4 regions of the Sphingobium sp. RSMS genome follow, and region 3 is predicted to be linked to each of the others. Evidence: riboswitches for the same ligand, from Rfam matches in the RefSeq annotation. Region 3 holds a riboswitch; each other region holds the start of a gene.
What was found. A riboswitch is a leader RNA that binds a small molecule or an ion and turns the genes downstream of it on or off. The one in region 3 is predicted to bind cobalamin.
Positions count from the first base shown of each region.

Region 1 (3,553 bases), on a different replicon from region 3:
TCGACGTCAAGTTCGATACCCCGCTCCGCCGCGATCACCGCGCCCGGCGCCCGCGCCCTGGCGAGGTCGGATGTCACCACCCGCGCGAAATCCAGATGCCGCGCCCGCTCGATGCAGAGGGCGATCCCCTCCGCTTCCGGCGGGGCGTCCAGATGACCGAGCAACCGTCCGGCAAGCTGCGGCGCGCCATGGCGCATCAGGTGGAGGGGAAAGGCGTTCATAGCGCACCTGCCACCGCCGCTTCGGCAAAGGTCGCCATGCCGCCATGCGCTGCCAGAGCGGAACGCACGATCTGCGCCGCGACCGCCGCGCCGCTTCCTTCGCCCAGCCGCATGTCGAGCCGCAGCAACGGCTCCAGCGCCAGAGCGGCCAGCAGGCGTTCATGCCCCGCCTCCGCCGACATATGGGCGGCCATGCAGTGCCCGACGATCGCCGGATTGTCCTTCGCCAGCGGCGCGACCGCCGCGCAGCCGATGAACCCGTCCAGCATCACCGGCACGCGCAGCATCCGCGCCGCCAGCACCGCGCCGGCCAGCGCTGCGATCTCTCGCCCGCCCAGCCGGCGCAACGTTTCGAAGGCATCGGCGCAATGCGCCCCGTGCAGGGCGAGCGCCCGCGCCACAGCTTCGGCCTTGCGCGCCAGCCCGTCGCCATCCACGCCTGTCCCCCGTCCCACCCAATGGGCCGCAGCACCCCCGAAGGCCTGCGCGCAGAGCGCCGCCGCCGGCGTGCTGTTGGCAATGCCCATCTCGCCCAGCAGCAGCAGGTCCAGTCCCGGTTCCACCGCCGCCGCCCCCGCGTTGATCGCGCTCAGGCAATCCGCCTCGCTCATGGCCGCCGCGACGCAGATGTCCTCCGTCGGCCTTTCCAGATCGAGCGCGATGACGGCCAGCTCCGCCCCGCAGGCTTGGGCCAGCGCATTGATCGCCGCGCCGCCATGACGGAAATTCGCCACCATCTGGGCGGTGACCTCGGCCGGGAAGGCGCTGACCCCGCGCGCGGCCACGCCATGATTGCCGGCGAAGATCGCGGCGCGGATGCGCTCCGCCCGGGGGCGTTCCCGCCCCTGCCAACCCGCCATGAAAAGCGCGATCTCCTCCAGCCGCCCAAGCGAACCGGCCGGCTTCGTCAGCACCCGCTGCCGCGCCGCCGCGGCTTCGGTGGCGCCTGCATCCGGGGCGGAAAGGTCGGCCAGCGCGGCGGCAAAGGCCGCGCGGTCGTTGAACCGGATCATGAACAGACGAAGCCTTCGGGCGGCGTGCGGACGATGAAATGCCCCTTCACCCCCTGGGGCCAGTCCGCATAGCGCACCACGCCCTCGTCGCTTTGGGCATGGCGCAGGGCATAATCCAGGATCGCGCGCGCGGCTTCCTCATCCGGCGTGAAGTCGCCCAGCACATAGCCGATCTTGCCCGTTCCGCGCACATGTACCGTGCAATGGCGCTGACAGGCGAAGAGGCAGGGCATGTCCTGAACAGCGACGGACGCATAAGCGGGATCGCCGTCGCGTACCCTGTGCAGCGCCTCTGCCAGCAAGGCGCCGCCCCGCCGTCCGGCAGCATCCTCCCGCTGTTCCGCCGAAAGGCGGCAGGTCGAACAGACGACGACCGAAGCCCCCGGCCCCACGGCCCGCAGCATCAGCGATCGCTCCGCAAATCAGTCATTCCACATCCTCCCGCCCGACGGCATGTGCCCCGACGGGAACCGGGCAAGGGAGGACGGTCCGGCACCAGGCAGGCGACAGGCCTTCCCCCGCACGGTCCAACCGGCAAGGCGATGGCTGTCGTTCAGCGAGGGAACCCCCGTTCGGCCGGCACACCCTGTCCGGTCGAAGAACGACGGCGTCAGGCAGGTCTCCTGGCTCGCGGGTCGATGCTTTCCGGCCGCCTTCTCGGACCTTCATGGCCCAATGGCGCGATGGCCGGATGGCTCGCCGCTTACAGTTGCAGGGGCAGCGCGGGCGTTCCACCCGACTTCCCTTTTCATCCCCTTGCGGGGAACCTGTCGCACCAGCGCTGATAAAGCCGCCTTCGTCCAATCGCAAGGGTGGAAAAACAAAGCCGGCCCAGCCCGCTCCAATCGCGCGACTTCCCCTCGGCCGGGCAATGGCAAAGCTTCTCTTCACCTGCGTGAACTGCTATTATCGGGCGATAGGGAGAGGGCCATGGCGATTCTGACGCGATGGATGGACTGGTTCTGCCGCCTGTTCGCATGCACGGCTGAAAACGACATGCGGGTCAACGACCTGATCGCGCACCTCCGTTCCGACATCACCGAACGCTGAGCGGCAGGCGCGAAGCCGCTTTCCCATTCGGCCGCATTCACGGGAACGGGCGCGCCTCTCGCGGGTATTATGGCTATGTTGGCCAACGACCTCGGCACCACGCTCGTCCGCCTCTTTCTCGCGACCCTGCTGGGGCTCGCCCTGGGGTTCGAGCGCGAACGCAACGGCCATGATGCGGGCCTGCGCACCCACGGGCTGGTATCGCTGAGTTCGGCCATGCTGACCCTGTCCGCCCTGGAACTGGCGGAGGTCCACAAGGACAGCGATCCGATCCGCGTCGTTCAGGGCCTTGCCCAGGCGATCGGCTTCATCGCGGGCGGCCTGATCTTCGTGCGCGGCGGAGATGTGCGCAACATGACCACGGCGGCAAGCCTGTGGATGGCCGCTGCCGTCGGGATCACGGCGGGCGCCGGCCAATATGTCCTCGTGCTGGCAGGGTCGCTGATCGCGCTGCTGCTGCTTTCCCTGCTGCTCATATTCGAGAAGCATATCGGTCCGCGCGAGAGCGGATCGGACGATCCGGACGCCGATTCCATGACCATGCCCAACCGGCGCGGGTCCGCCCCGGAGCGCGAAAACTGAAAGCCGGCAAGATGCGTTGAAACGAGCAGTCGGAAATCGCCCGCCCACGGTCCGTCGCTCCTTCGCTCCAACGGATCGTCATTCCGAAACCATGATTGGGTCGGAAGGGCATAGGCAGCATCTATGGGGCATATACCTTAATCGCATCTGGCGCGTTGGGCGCGTCTTCCCGATGCTGAAACGACATGAAGTTCAATGAACTGCGAACATCATTTTCGTCGCCTGGCGAGGCGGACACGCCCGCAGGGACGAGGCAGCATCTCGAGGTCAGCATATGGACGGCGTTCGCGTAGGCAAGAGAGTGATAGGCGCACAGGCGCCCGTCATCATCGGGTGGGAAAATATAGGCCGGGTGGAAGGCGGACCGCTCAAGCAGTTCATCTTCACCTGGTTCCAGCCCACGGCGCTGTTCGCGCTCATCGCCTTCTGGTACTATGCGCCCAATTCCATCGCCAAGGCGTCCACCGCCATCGGGATCGGCATCGGTTTCAGGGTGCTGCTGCTGGCGCTCGAATGGGTCAGCCCGCGCTATGAGAGCTGGCGTCTGACCTGGAAGGAACTGGTCACCGATCTCTTCTATGTCGGGCTGGGCTACACCATTCTGGACCTTGTCGAACATTATATCGGCAGCGGTGCGGTGATCGAGGCCATCCAGCACAGTTTCGACTGGGACAAGCTGGCGTGGTT
Region 1 covers NZ_CM191258.1:288,794-292,346, reverse strand. The annotation lists gene EGM87_RS19525 (histidine phosphatase family protein) at 1-221, opposite strand, end outside; gene cobT (nicotinate-nucleotide--dimethylbenzimidazole phosphoribosyltransferase) at 218-1,234, opposite strand; gene EGM87_RS19515 (DUF1636 domain-containing protein) at 1,231-1,638, opposite strand; cobalamin riboswitch at 1,831-2,020, opposite strand; gene EGM87_RS19510 (MgtC/SapB family protein) at 2,360-2,866, shown strand; gene EGM87_RS19505 (sterol desaturase family protein) at 3,141-3,553, shown strand, end outside.
Region 1: it holds a riboswitch for cobalamin, as region 3 does, so the genes downstream of both, EGM87_RS19515 (DUF1636 domain-containing protein) here and EGM87_RS11075 (TonB-dependent receptor plug domain-containing protein) in region 3, are expected to answer to the same signal.

Region 2 (3,553 bases), on a different replicon from region 3:
ATCGCCTTCGCAAAGGACGACCACATCCTCGCCGCGTGCCGAAAGCCTGTCCAGATGCGCCGTGCAATCGGCATAGAAGGTCGAGAGCAGATCATTGTAGCGCGGGTCTGACAGCGGGATTTCCGTCGTGACCGGATATTCCATCGGATATTCGACGGCATCGGCGCGCAACATGCCCTCCACGATGCTGCGGGCATGGCCCGACCTTCCCCTCTTGCGGAAATAGGCGATGTGCCGGGCATTGCGGATCAGCCGGTCGGCGCGGACGCTCATCAGGTCCTGCGCCCCCGGTCCCAGGCCGACGCCATGGATGGTCCCGCCGCTCATTCCGCCGGGCTCGCTATCGCATTCACCGCCGCGACCGTGATGGCGCTGCCGCCGGGGCGACCCTCCACGATACAGCAGGGGACGGGCCGGCTGCGCCAGAGCGCTTCCTTCGATTCTGCCGCGCCGACGAAGCCGACGGGGCAGCCGATGATCGCGGCCGGGCGGGGGCAGTCGGGGTCCTCCAGCATGTTGAGCAGATGGAAAAGCGCCGTCGGGGCATTGCCGATCGCGACCAGCGCGCCTTCCAGATGCGGGCGCCAGAGTTCGAGCGCCGCGGCCGAGCGGGTGTTGGACATTTGCGCCGCCAGGGCAGGCACCTGCGGATCGTTCAGGGTGCAGAGGATCGGATTGGCGGCGGGCAGGCGCTTCAGGGTTATGCCCTCCGACACCATGCGCGCGTCGCAGAGGATCGGCGCGCCCGCCTGAAGCGCGGCGATGGCGTCCCGGGCGAAGGACGGCGAAAAGCGGATGTGGGAAGCAAGTCCGACCAGGCCCGCCGCATGGATCATGCGGACGGCGATGCGTTCCTCCTCGGGCGAGAAGCGGGCAAGGTCGGCTTCGGCGCGAATGGTGCGGAAGGACTGCCGATAGATGGCGGCTCCGTCGGTTTCGTAGCTGTGGGGCATCAGGGCCTTCCGAACAGGGCGAGGATTTGTCGGGCGGTCAGGCCGGTTTTTTCCGGCGGCGATCCGGCGCGGGCGTTGCGGGACAGGTCGAAGCGGCCCTGCCGGCCGGTGAGGACCAGCCCTGCGGGCCTTTGGCGGGCGCAGCCCTTGGCGCAGCCGGACACATGCAGCGACCCTTCGACAAGGGGCGCGAGCCGGGTGGCGAGGCCGCGCGTCTCGACGCTTGCCTGCGGGCATGCGGGCGCGCCGGGGCAGGCGTCGACGCGGAGCAGGCCGTCAGGAGAGGCGTGCTCCGCACTGTCTGCGCCGCCCTCCAGGATCAAACCGCGCCATGGGGTGAGGCGCAGGGCCGTGACATGCGGTTTCCCGGCCAGCGCGATAAGGCTGTCGGCGTCAAACTGACCGAAGGGAATGCCGTGGAAAGGCCCCGATGCCTCCGCCAGCAATCGGGACAGCGGGCGGGATGGCGCGGGCGCGATGTCGGCAGCGGTCGGCAGCGGGGCTTCGTGCCGGGCGGCACGGCCCGATGCGCCGCCGCCCGTGGCAAGGAACCAGCGGGCAAGCGCAATCAGGTCGCGCGCCGCCGTTTCAACGCTGGTGGGCGAACCCAGCGGACGCCCCTCCACCCGCAGCAGCAGCCTGCCCGCCTCGCTGCGCTCGAACCGGAAATCGGCGGGGACGGCGGCAAGACAGGGCGCAGGCCCGGCATCTATGGCGATCCCTATCTTGGAAGGAAGCTGGGGCAGCTCATCGATGTGGGCGATCAGGCTGAGCGCGATGCTTTCCGTGTCATCCCCGGGCGATGAATCGGGAGCGAGCAGGAAATTGCGGCGCGCTTCGCGGGCCGGATCGTGATCCGTAAGGCCCAGGGCGACAAGGTGCCGGAGCAGCGGGCCATGGCCTTGTTCCGTCACGCCGCGAAGCTGGAGCGCGGCCCGGTTGGTGAGGTCGACAAGGCCATTGCCGTGAAGACGCGCGGCTTCGGCAAGGCCGATGGCCTGGGGAACGGTCAGGCGGCCCAGCGGTGGACGGACCCGCACCAGCAGCCCGTCGCCCGCCATCATCGGGCGCCATGCCGTCGGGCACCAGCCGCGAATGGCGGCGGACGATGCGCTTTGCGCGTCTGGCAACGGACCTTACCTCCCACGTCGCAACGACGGCCGGAGGGTTCACCCCCAGCCGCATTTCGTCGCCCGTGCGGAGAACCGAGCCGTGACCATCCCCTGGACCATGGCTAGAGCGACCTTTGCGTTCGGCAGGTCTCCTGGCTTGCGGGTCGTCGCTTCGGCACGGGCCTTCCCGGATCGCTCCAGTGGCTGGCCGTTCCCCGGGGGGAACCGCACGTCCTTGCCTTGCTCGCCGCTCACAGTTGCAGGGACAGCCACGGATTAGGGAGTCTCCTCCCGCACCGCGTTCCCATTTAAGCCCCTTCGGGGCACCGACGCGATCGATGGAGCGGGCGGAACCCGCTCCAAAAACGCTCATAGGCCGGGCGGAAAGGAAAGGGAAGAGGCCTTCGGACGGGAATCGTCAGCGCGTGACAATGGTGGAATGCCAGTCTGTGCGATGTTCCCAGCCGCGCCTCTCCAGTTCCGGCGTCGCCTCCTCGCTCACCGGATAGCCCAGGCACAGCAGGCCGAGGCAGCGCCAGTTTTCCGGAATGGCGAGCAGGGCGTCTACGGTCGGGCGGTCGAGGATCGAAACCCAGCCCATGCCGATGCCGCGCGTGCGGGCAGCCAGCCAGAGGGTGTGGATCGCCATCACGCAGCTATAGCGGCGCGCCTCCGGCATGGTGATCGCGCCCAGCCTGTGGCCGGTTTCCGTGCCTTCGTCGCAATAGACCGCGAAAAGCACCGGCGCTTCGCGCAGGCCGTGCAATTTCAGGCTTCGGTACAGCCTGTCTTCCTCCCCCCGATAGATACTGCCCGCCTCGATCACCTGCGCGTCGACATGGGCGGCAAGATCCTCGCGCAAGGCGGGCGTTTCGATCCGGACGAAACGCCAGGGCTGCGAAAGCCCGACAGAGGGCGCGCTATGGGCGAGGGCAAGGAGCCGTTCGACCTCGCTCTCGTCCAGCGGATCGGTGAGGAAATGGCGCACGTCGCGGCGCAGGTGCACCAGTTCCTCGAAGGCGGCGATGTCGAAGGCGGTGTGTGTCAGAATTCGATTCCCGGCTGGGCCTTCACGCCGCTGCGGAAGGGATGTTTGACGAGGGTCATTTCAGTGACGAGATCGGCCGCCTCTATCAGCGCCTCGGGCGCGTTGCGGCCTGTGACGATGACATGCTTCATTTCGCCCCTGGCGGTCACGGCCTCCAGCACCTCTTCGACCGGAAGATAGTCGTAGCGCAGGACGATGTTGAGTTCATCGGCAAGGACCATGTCATAGGCCGGATCGGCGATCATGCGTTTCACCTCATCCCATGCTTCGCGTGCAAGGGCAATGTCCCGCGTCCGGTCCTGCGTGTTCCAGGTGAAGCCTTCGCCCATCGGCTTGAATTCGACATTGTCGGGGAATGCATCGAACACCCGTTTTTCTCCGGTGGTCATCGCGCCCTTCACGAACTGCACGACGCCCACCTTCCTGCCATGGCCGATGGC
Region 2 covers NZ_CM191258.1:315,775-319,327, forward strand. The annotation lists gene cobI (precorrin-2 C(20)-methyltransferase) at 1-327, opposite strand, end outside; gene EGM87_RS19630 (precorrin-8X methylmutase) at 324-953, opposite strand; gene EGM87_RS19635 (ferredoxin-like domain-containing protein) at 953-2,017, opposite strand; cobalamin riboswitch at 2,190-2,411, opposite strand; gene bluB (5,6-dimethylbenzimidazole synthase) at 2,484-3,053, opposite strand; gene cobO (cob(I)yrinic acid a,c-diamide adenosyltransferase) at 3,110-3,553, opposite strand, start outside.
Region 2: it holds a riboswitch for cobalamin, as region 3 does, so the genes downstream of both, EGM87_RS19635 (ferredoxin-like domain-containing protein) here and EGM87_RS11075 (TonB-dependent receptor plug domain-containing protein) in region 3, are expected to answer to the same signal.

Region 3 (3,553 bases):
CACGCACGCCGCCGAAGGCCGACCGGCCATAGGTGCCATAGCCATGGACCGTGGCATATTTCTCATCGGTCAGATTGTCGATGCGGCCGTAGATCTCCAGATTTTCCCGGATCGGGAAGGATGCCCGCACGTCCGTCACGGCATAGCCGTCCAGCCGGATCGCGTTGGTCGCATCGTTGAAGCTGTCGCCCACCATCGTCACGGTCGCGCCGGTCGACAGGCCGAAGGGCCAGACATAGTCCGCCGAAACGCTGACCGCATCGGCGGCGCGGCGCGGCAGCCGGGCGTCGGTATTGCGGTCGCGCGCATCGACATAGCTGTAGGCGGCGGTGACGGTCAGCGCCTCGACAGGCTTCAGGGCCAGCATCGCCTCCACCCCCTTGGCGCGGGTGCGGTCGAGATTATTGTAACCGCCGTAAAGACCGATCGAATAATCATAGTTGATCTGGTCTTTGGTGTCGCGGCGGAAAGCCGTGACGGAGAGGATCGCCCGGTCGCCGTCCAGCCTTTGGTCGAAGCCGATGTCGTAGCTTTTCGACCGCTCCGGGCGCAGGCCCGCATTGCCGACGTCGGCGCCGTAAAGCTGGTAGAGCGAGGGGGCCTTGAACCCCTCCCCATAGCTCATGCGGATGTTGGTCGCGCCGGCGTTGGGCGTGTAGTTCGCATTGGCGCCGAAGGTGGTCGCGCCGCCGAACTGGCTGTGATCGTCATGCCGCGCGCCGGCGGTCAGCGACAGGCCGGCGACCGGCTTCACGATGGCCAGCGCATAGACGCTGTCCATATCGGCCCGGTGGCTTTCGGTCGAGCCGAAGCCGGAGAAGTCGTAGTCGGGCCGTTCATGTTCATAGCCGAAGACCAGCTTGGCCTGATCGACCGGCTGATAAACACCCTCATATTCGAAGCGCAGATTGGTGCCCGAATAGCCATAAGGGCCGAATGCGGATGTATAGTCGCGGTCCATGCGGAACCAGGTCACGGCCGCCCGGTTGGTGAGCCTGCCGTCGAACAGCGACAGGTTCAGACCGGCATAGCCGACATATTGATCGGATTTCGAGCTGTCGGCGGTGCTGTCCACCACGCCGTTGTCGGTATCCAGATCGGCATGGATATAATAGCCGCGCAGGTCGAGGCTGAGCGTATCGGTGAAGGCCAGCTTGAGCTTGGCATTGGCGGCGATATTCTCATACCCGTCCTTTTCCGTGCCGCTGGCGGCGGAGGAAATGCCGTCGGTGTTGAAATAGGCGATGCCGACGCCGCCCGAAGCGATGCCGCTGCCGCCCGAAACATCCGCCTTGGCGTTCAGCGTATTGCTGTAACCGTAATCGACCGAGGCATTGCCCGCGAAACCGGCGGCAGGCGTGCCGGTCATGATGTTGACGACGCCGCCTATGGCCTGGCTGCCATAGGCGATGGAGTTGGACCCCCTCAAAATTTCGATTCGCCGGATATTGCCGGTCAGCAGATTGCCGAAGTCGTACATGTCGCCGATGCCGCTGGTGTCGTTGACCTTGACCCCGTCGATCAGCACCAGCGTCTGCGTCGTTTCCGCCCCGCGCAACGAAACCCCGGTCACGCCGCCAAGGCTGCCGCTGCGGTTGAAGCGCACCCCCGGCGTGGTGGCCAGCAGGTCGACGACGCTGACGCTCTGGCGGGTGCGGATGGTGTCGGCGTCGATGACCGTGACCGCCTGGCCGACCTCGTCGCGCGGCTGTTCGATGCCCAGCGCGGTGACGATGATCTCATCCTCCGCCAGGGCGGGAGCGGCCGCGAGCAAGGCGGCGATGGAAATGGAAATCCTCAACATGTCTATATTCCCCCTGAGCGCCGGTGCAACATGGCTCAGGGCGTCCGCTCGCGCGGCCGGACGGGGGAAATGGCCGGCGCCCGTGCCCTCCCCCCGCACCGATGCGGCCCTGCGCCGCTTCGTCGCTCAGACGGAGAACACCGTGCCATGGCCATACCCTGGACCAAGGCAAGAGCGACCATGCGCCGGCAGGTCTCCTGGCTCGCGGGTCAATGCGGCGATGCACGCCTTCCCGGACTTGCGTCCAGTGGCCGGCCCCTGGGCCGAAGTGCATCGCGCTCACCGCTTACAGTTGCAGGGACAGCCGCGGAATAGGACGGTTTCCCGTCCGCACCGCATTCCCGTTTTCAGCCCCCTTCGGGGCACCGGCGCGATCTTCTTTTTGCGCGCGAAGGCATTGCCCCGCCCGCGTCCCGCGCCATAAGGGAAAGCGGCGGCCATGCCAAGAGGCAGCCATGGAAGGAGATTGCATGCCGTTCGCCATCAGCCCCGCCGATGTCGAGGATGCGGCGCGGGTCATCGCCCCTGCCGCCATCCGCACGCCGCTGCTGGAAAATGCGGCGCTCAACGCCCGCTGCGGCCGGCGCGTGCTGGTGAAGTTCGAAGGCGCGCAGCACAGCGGATCGTTCAAGTTCCGCGGCGCCTACAACCGGCTGGCCCGCCTGGACGCGGCGGAGCGGAAGGCGGGGGTCGTCGCCTGGTCTTCGGGCAATCATGCGCAGGGCGTTGCCCTTGCGGCGCGGTTGCTGGGCATGGCGGCGACGATCGTGATGCCGGCCGACGCGCCCGCGATCAAGACGGCGAATACGCGGGCGCTGGGCGCCGATGTCGTGCCCTATGACCGCTTCACCCAAAGCCGGGAGGAAATCGCCACGAGGCTGGCGAACGAACGGGGCGCGGTGCTGGTGCCGTCCTTCGACGATCCCTTCATCATGGCCGGCCAGGGGACGATCGGGCTGGAGATCATGGAACAGGCCGCCGAAGCAGGGGCGGAGATCGGCCAGATCCTCGTCAATTGCGGCGGCGGCGGCATGGTGTCTGGAATTGCGACCGCCGTGAAGGCGCGCCAGCCCGGCGTCGCGATCCTGGCGGTGGAGCCGGAAGCGTTCGACGATACGGCGCGCTCGCTGGCGAGCGGCGTGCGGGAAAGCGTGTCGGCCGATGCGCGGTCGATCTGCGACGCCCTGCTGTCTCCCGCGCCGGGGGCGCTGACCTTTCCCATCAACCGGGCCTATCTGGCGGGCGGCCTTGCGGTGAGCGACGATCAGGTGCGCGACGCGATGCGCTTTGCCTTTTCGGCGCTCAAGCTGGTGGTGGAGCCGGGCGGGGCCGCGTCGCTGGCGGCGATGCTGGCCGGGCTGGCTCCGGATGCCGAGGGGGCGAGCGTCGTGGTGATCTCCGGCAGCAATGTCGATCCCGACAGCTATGCCCGGATCATCGCGGGCGGCGCATGATGCGGCTGATGGGGGCGGTTCTGGCCGGCGGGCGGTCCAGCCGGTTCGGCAGCGACAAGGCGCGGGCGATGCTGGATGGGCGCAGCCTGCTGGAGCATGCGGTGGCGGCGCTGGGGCGGCAGGTCGAAACCGTGGCGGTCTGCGGCCGGCAGGTGGAGGGGATGATCGGGCTGGCGGATCGGCCGGCTGCGGACATGGGGCCGCTGGGGGGCCTGAACGCGGCGCTGCATCATGCGCGGGCGCAGGGTTATGACGCGGTGCTGACGACCGGATGCGACGTGCCCGCCTATCCGGA
Region 3 covers NZ_CM191257.1:2,299,085-2,302,637, forward strand. The annotation lists gene EGM87_RS11075 (TonB-dependent receptor plug domain-containing protein) at 1-1,804, opposite strand, end outside; cobalamin riboswitch at 1,975-2,189, opposite strand; gene EGM87_RS11080 (threonine ammonia-lyase) at 2,275-3,258, shown strand; gene mobA (molybdenum cofactor guanylyltransferase) at 3,258-3,553, shown strand, end outside.

Region 4 (3,553 bases), on a different replicon from region 3:
CCTCCCCATCGTCATGGTGCGAGGGACGGGCATCGATCCCGTCCTCCACCCCGGCGCCGAGGCCGAGCAATATGGCCGGTTCGATCTCTCCCCTCGCCGTGCGGAGGATGCGGACGCCGGGGCGGATTTCCTGGGCCAGTTCCTGCTCCAGCACGGCCAGCCGGTCCACGGCGACCAGATCGGTCTTGTTGAGCAGGACAAGGTCGGCGCAGGCAAGCTGGTCCTCGAACAGTTCCTCGATGGGGCTGTCATGATCCAGCGTCGGGTCGGCCGCGCGGGCGGCGGCGAGCGCCGCCTCGTCATGGGCGAAGCGACCCGCCGCCAGCGCGTCGGCGTCGATCAGGGCGATCACTCCGTCGACCGTGGCGCGCGTGCGGATGTCGGGCCATTGGAAGGCCTTCACCAGCGGCTTGGGCAGGGCAAGGCCGCTGGTCTCGATGATGATGTGATCGGGCGGGGTGGGCCGGTCGAGCAGCTTTTGCATGGTCGGCAGGAAATCGTCGGCCACGGTGCAGCAGATGCAGCCATTGGCCAGTTCGATGATGTCCTTGTCGGGGCAGGCTTCGTCGCCGCAGCCCCGCACCAGCGCGCCGTCGACGCCCACGTCCCCGAATTCGTTGATGATGAGGGCGAGGCGGCGGCCGCCCGCATGTTCGATGAGGTGACGGATCAGCGTGGTCTTGCCGGCGCCGAGAAAGCCAGTGATGACGGTGGCGGGAACCTTTTTCATGCGGGATTTCCTTGCGGTTGGTGGCTGGGGATGGGAGCGACTTCGATCTCGTCGAAGCCTTTCCAGCGATAGATGGCCCAGCTCAGCAGCCAGCAGGCGGCGAACAGGCCGATGATGATGAAGCCGAGGCTGTTGAAATGCTCGCCAAGGTCGGCGGCAAGGGTCCAGACGCCGCCGCTGAGGCCGAGCTTGTCGCCCAGCAGGGCCGCTGCCTCGATCCCGCCGATGAGCAGCGCGACCAGCGCCGACACCAGCGTGATGGTGATATTGTAGTAGAGCTTGCGGATCGGCTTCACGAACGCCCACTGATAGGCGCCCATCATCAGGGCACCGTCCGCCGTGTCGATCAGCGCCATGCCCGCCGCGAAGAGCAGGGGAAAGATGAGGACGGTCGCAACCGAAAGGCCGCTGGCGGCCTGACCGGCGGACAGGCCCAGAATGGCGACTTCGGTTGCGGTATCGAAGCCCAGACCGAAGAGGAAGCCGAGCGGAGCCATGTGCCAGCTTCGCGTCACCAGCCGGAAAAGCGGGCGGAAGAGGCGTGCGAGCAAACCCCGATTGCCAAGCAATATGTCCATATCTTCATCGACATAGGCTCCACCCTTTCGAACATGGTTGAACGTCCTGAGAACTGATCGGAGGATGATCAGGTTCATCGCCGCGATGGCGAAGAGGAAGGTCGCCGACACCATTGTCGCGATGGTGCCGCCGATGGCTCCCGCCGCTTCCACCCGGCTCAGCGCACTGGCGGCGACAGCGATGGCGACGGCGGCGATCAGGACGATGCCGCTATGGCCGATGGCGAACCAGAAGCCGACGGTCAGGGGCCGCTGGCCGTCCTGCATCAGCTTGCGGGTCACATTGTCGATGGCGGCGATATGATCGGCGTCCACGGCATGGCGGAGGCCCAGGCTCCAGGCCAGCAACGCCGTGCCCAGCATGACCGGATCGCCCGCGAAGATCGTGAAGGCCGCGATCCAGGCCGTCAGATTGGCGGCGATGAGCCCGGCGAACATGCCGGTCGCGCGGCGGCGAAGACGGCTGGCCGGCGCCCCGGGCGATTCCGGCTCATGGGTCGATATGCTCATAGGGTCGGTACCCCGTCGGCGTCTGCGAAACCGGACGGGAGCCGCCTTCATGCCGGACGGACGCTCTTGCGCCCGGCATGCCGACAGCAGCTCCCGCTGCGTGAAGCGTCGCTCAGACGGAGGACCGTGCCGTGGCCATCCCCTGGACCAAGGCAAGAGCGACCAGACGCAGGCAGGTTTCCTGGCTCGCGGGTCATAGCTTGGCGCATGGCCTTCCCAGGCCTCGCATGATTTAGCGTCCGGCCCAGTGGCTGATCCTCCGGCGCTTCCGGGGGATCGCTATGCGTCTCGCTCGCCGCTTACAGTTGCAGGGACAGCCGCGGATTCATCACCGCATTCCCTATTAAGCCCCTTGGGAGGGCACCGGCGCGATCATGAAGGTCGGTCGAAACCACCCTTCGGCGGCCATGCATAGAGGCTGGAACAGGGAATGGGAAGAGGAGGCTTGAGCAGAAGATGTTTCCTCAATTAACTCCTACAAATGACGTTCTTCCAGCAGGGTCTTCAGAAAGGCCTGGCCGGTCGGTGACAGATCCTCATGATGGATCAGCCAGAGCGCGCTCATGACCGGCACGTCGAAGGGGCGGTTGATCACATTGTCGACGTGCAGCCGCGCCATCGACCCGGCAATCACCGTGGGGCCGAAGCCGGCCGCGACAAGGCCCAGCAGGGTCGCGAGGCTGCGGGCTTCATGCGAGATTTTCGGGACGAACCCTGCTTCCGCGCACAGGGCCTGGAAATGCTCCGTGAACCCTGTCCCATTGGGCGCGCCATAGAGCACCAGCGGCTCGTCGGAAAGGTCAGCGATGCGCGGCGGGGCAGGGCGCAGCGCCAGCGGATGATCGGCGCGCAGGGCCAGCACCATCTCTTCCTTGAGTAGGCATCGGGACAGCATGCCTTCGGGCAGCGCCGGCGCCTCGAAATTACGCACGATGCCAAGGTCGAGCTGACGGCTCGCCACACTCTCCACCTGCTCGTCGCGGCCTTGTTCGCGCAGGATCAGTTCGACATCGGGATAGGTCTGGCGGAAGCGGTAGAGCGCCCGCGCCACCGGAGGCACGAAGGGGCCGGAAGTGGTGAAGCCCAGCCCCAGCCGCCCGATCTCCGCCCTTTGGGCCATGCGCGCGATCTGTGCGGCGCGGTCCGCCTGGGCAAGGGTCCGGCGTGCTTCAGGCTCGAACAGCCGGCCGGCCTCCGTCAATCGCACCCTGCGGCTGGTGCGGTCGAACAGGCGGACGCCCAGTTCCTCCTCCAGAGCACGGATCTGCTGGCTGAGCGGCGGCTGCGATATGCCGAGGCGCAGCGCGGCGCGGCCGAAATGCATCTCCTCAGCGACGCACAGAAAATAGCGGAGATGGCGAAGGTCCATGGATCATGTCGCTCAACATATCGATCATGCCATATTATATATTAGACGCAGAATGTCCAAGGGCGCATGGGCGGCTTCGAATGTGGCGGCGTCTCCCGGCTGGCCGGCGGAGGTGCGCGGGCTATGCCCCCTCATTGCCGCAGCACTCCGCCATGGCCGGGGATGCCGTCGCATTCTAGGATGTGTGGAAATTCGCTTCGCCCCGAACGAAGTCCCCACGCGTCTTGGAGCATTTCCGCGCTGGCCGCCTTTCTGGCGACGGCCGGAAATGCGGCAAACGATATGCGCATTTCCTGGCGCGCTTCGTCTTTGGTATCAGGCGGCGAAAATATCTGGAGAGGTTGTATCGTCATGTGCGGCGGGGAT
Region 4 covers NZ_CM191258.1:323,576-327,128, forward strand. The annotation lists gene cobW (cobalamin biosynthesis protein CobW) at 1-730, opposite strand, end outside; gene EGM87_RS19660 (HoxN/HupN/NixA family nickel/cobalt transporter) at 727-1,818, opposite strand; cobalamin riboswitch at 1,973-2,201, opposite strand; gene EGM87_RS19665 (LysR substrate-binding domain-containing protein) at 2,294-3,187, opposite strand.
Region 4: it holds a riboswitch for cobalamin, as region 3 does, so the genes downstream of both, EGM87_RS19660 (HoxN/HupN/NixA family nickel/cobalt transporter) here and EGM87_RS11075 (TonB-dependent receptor plug domain-containing protein) in region 3, are expected to answer to the same signal.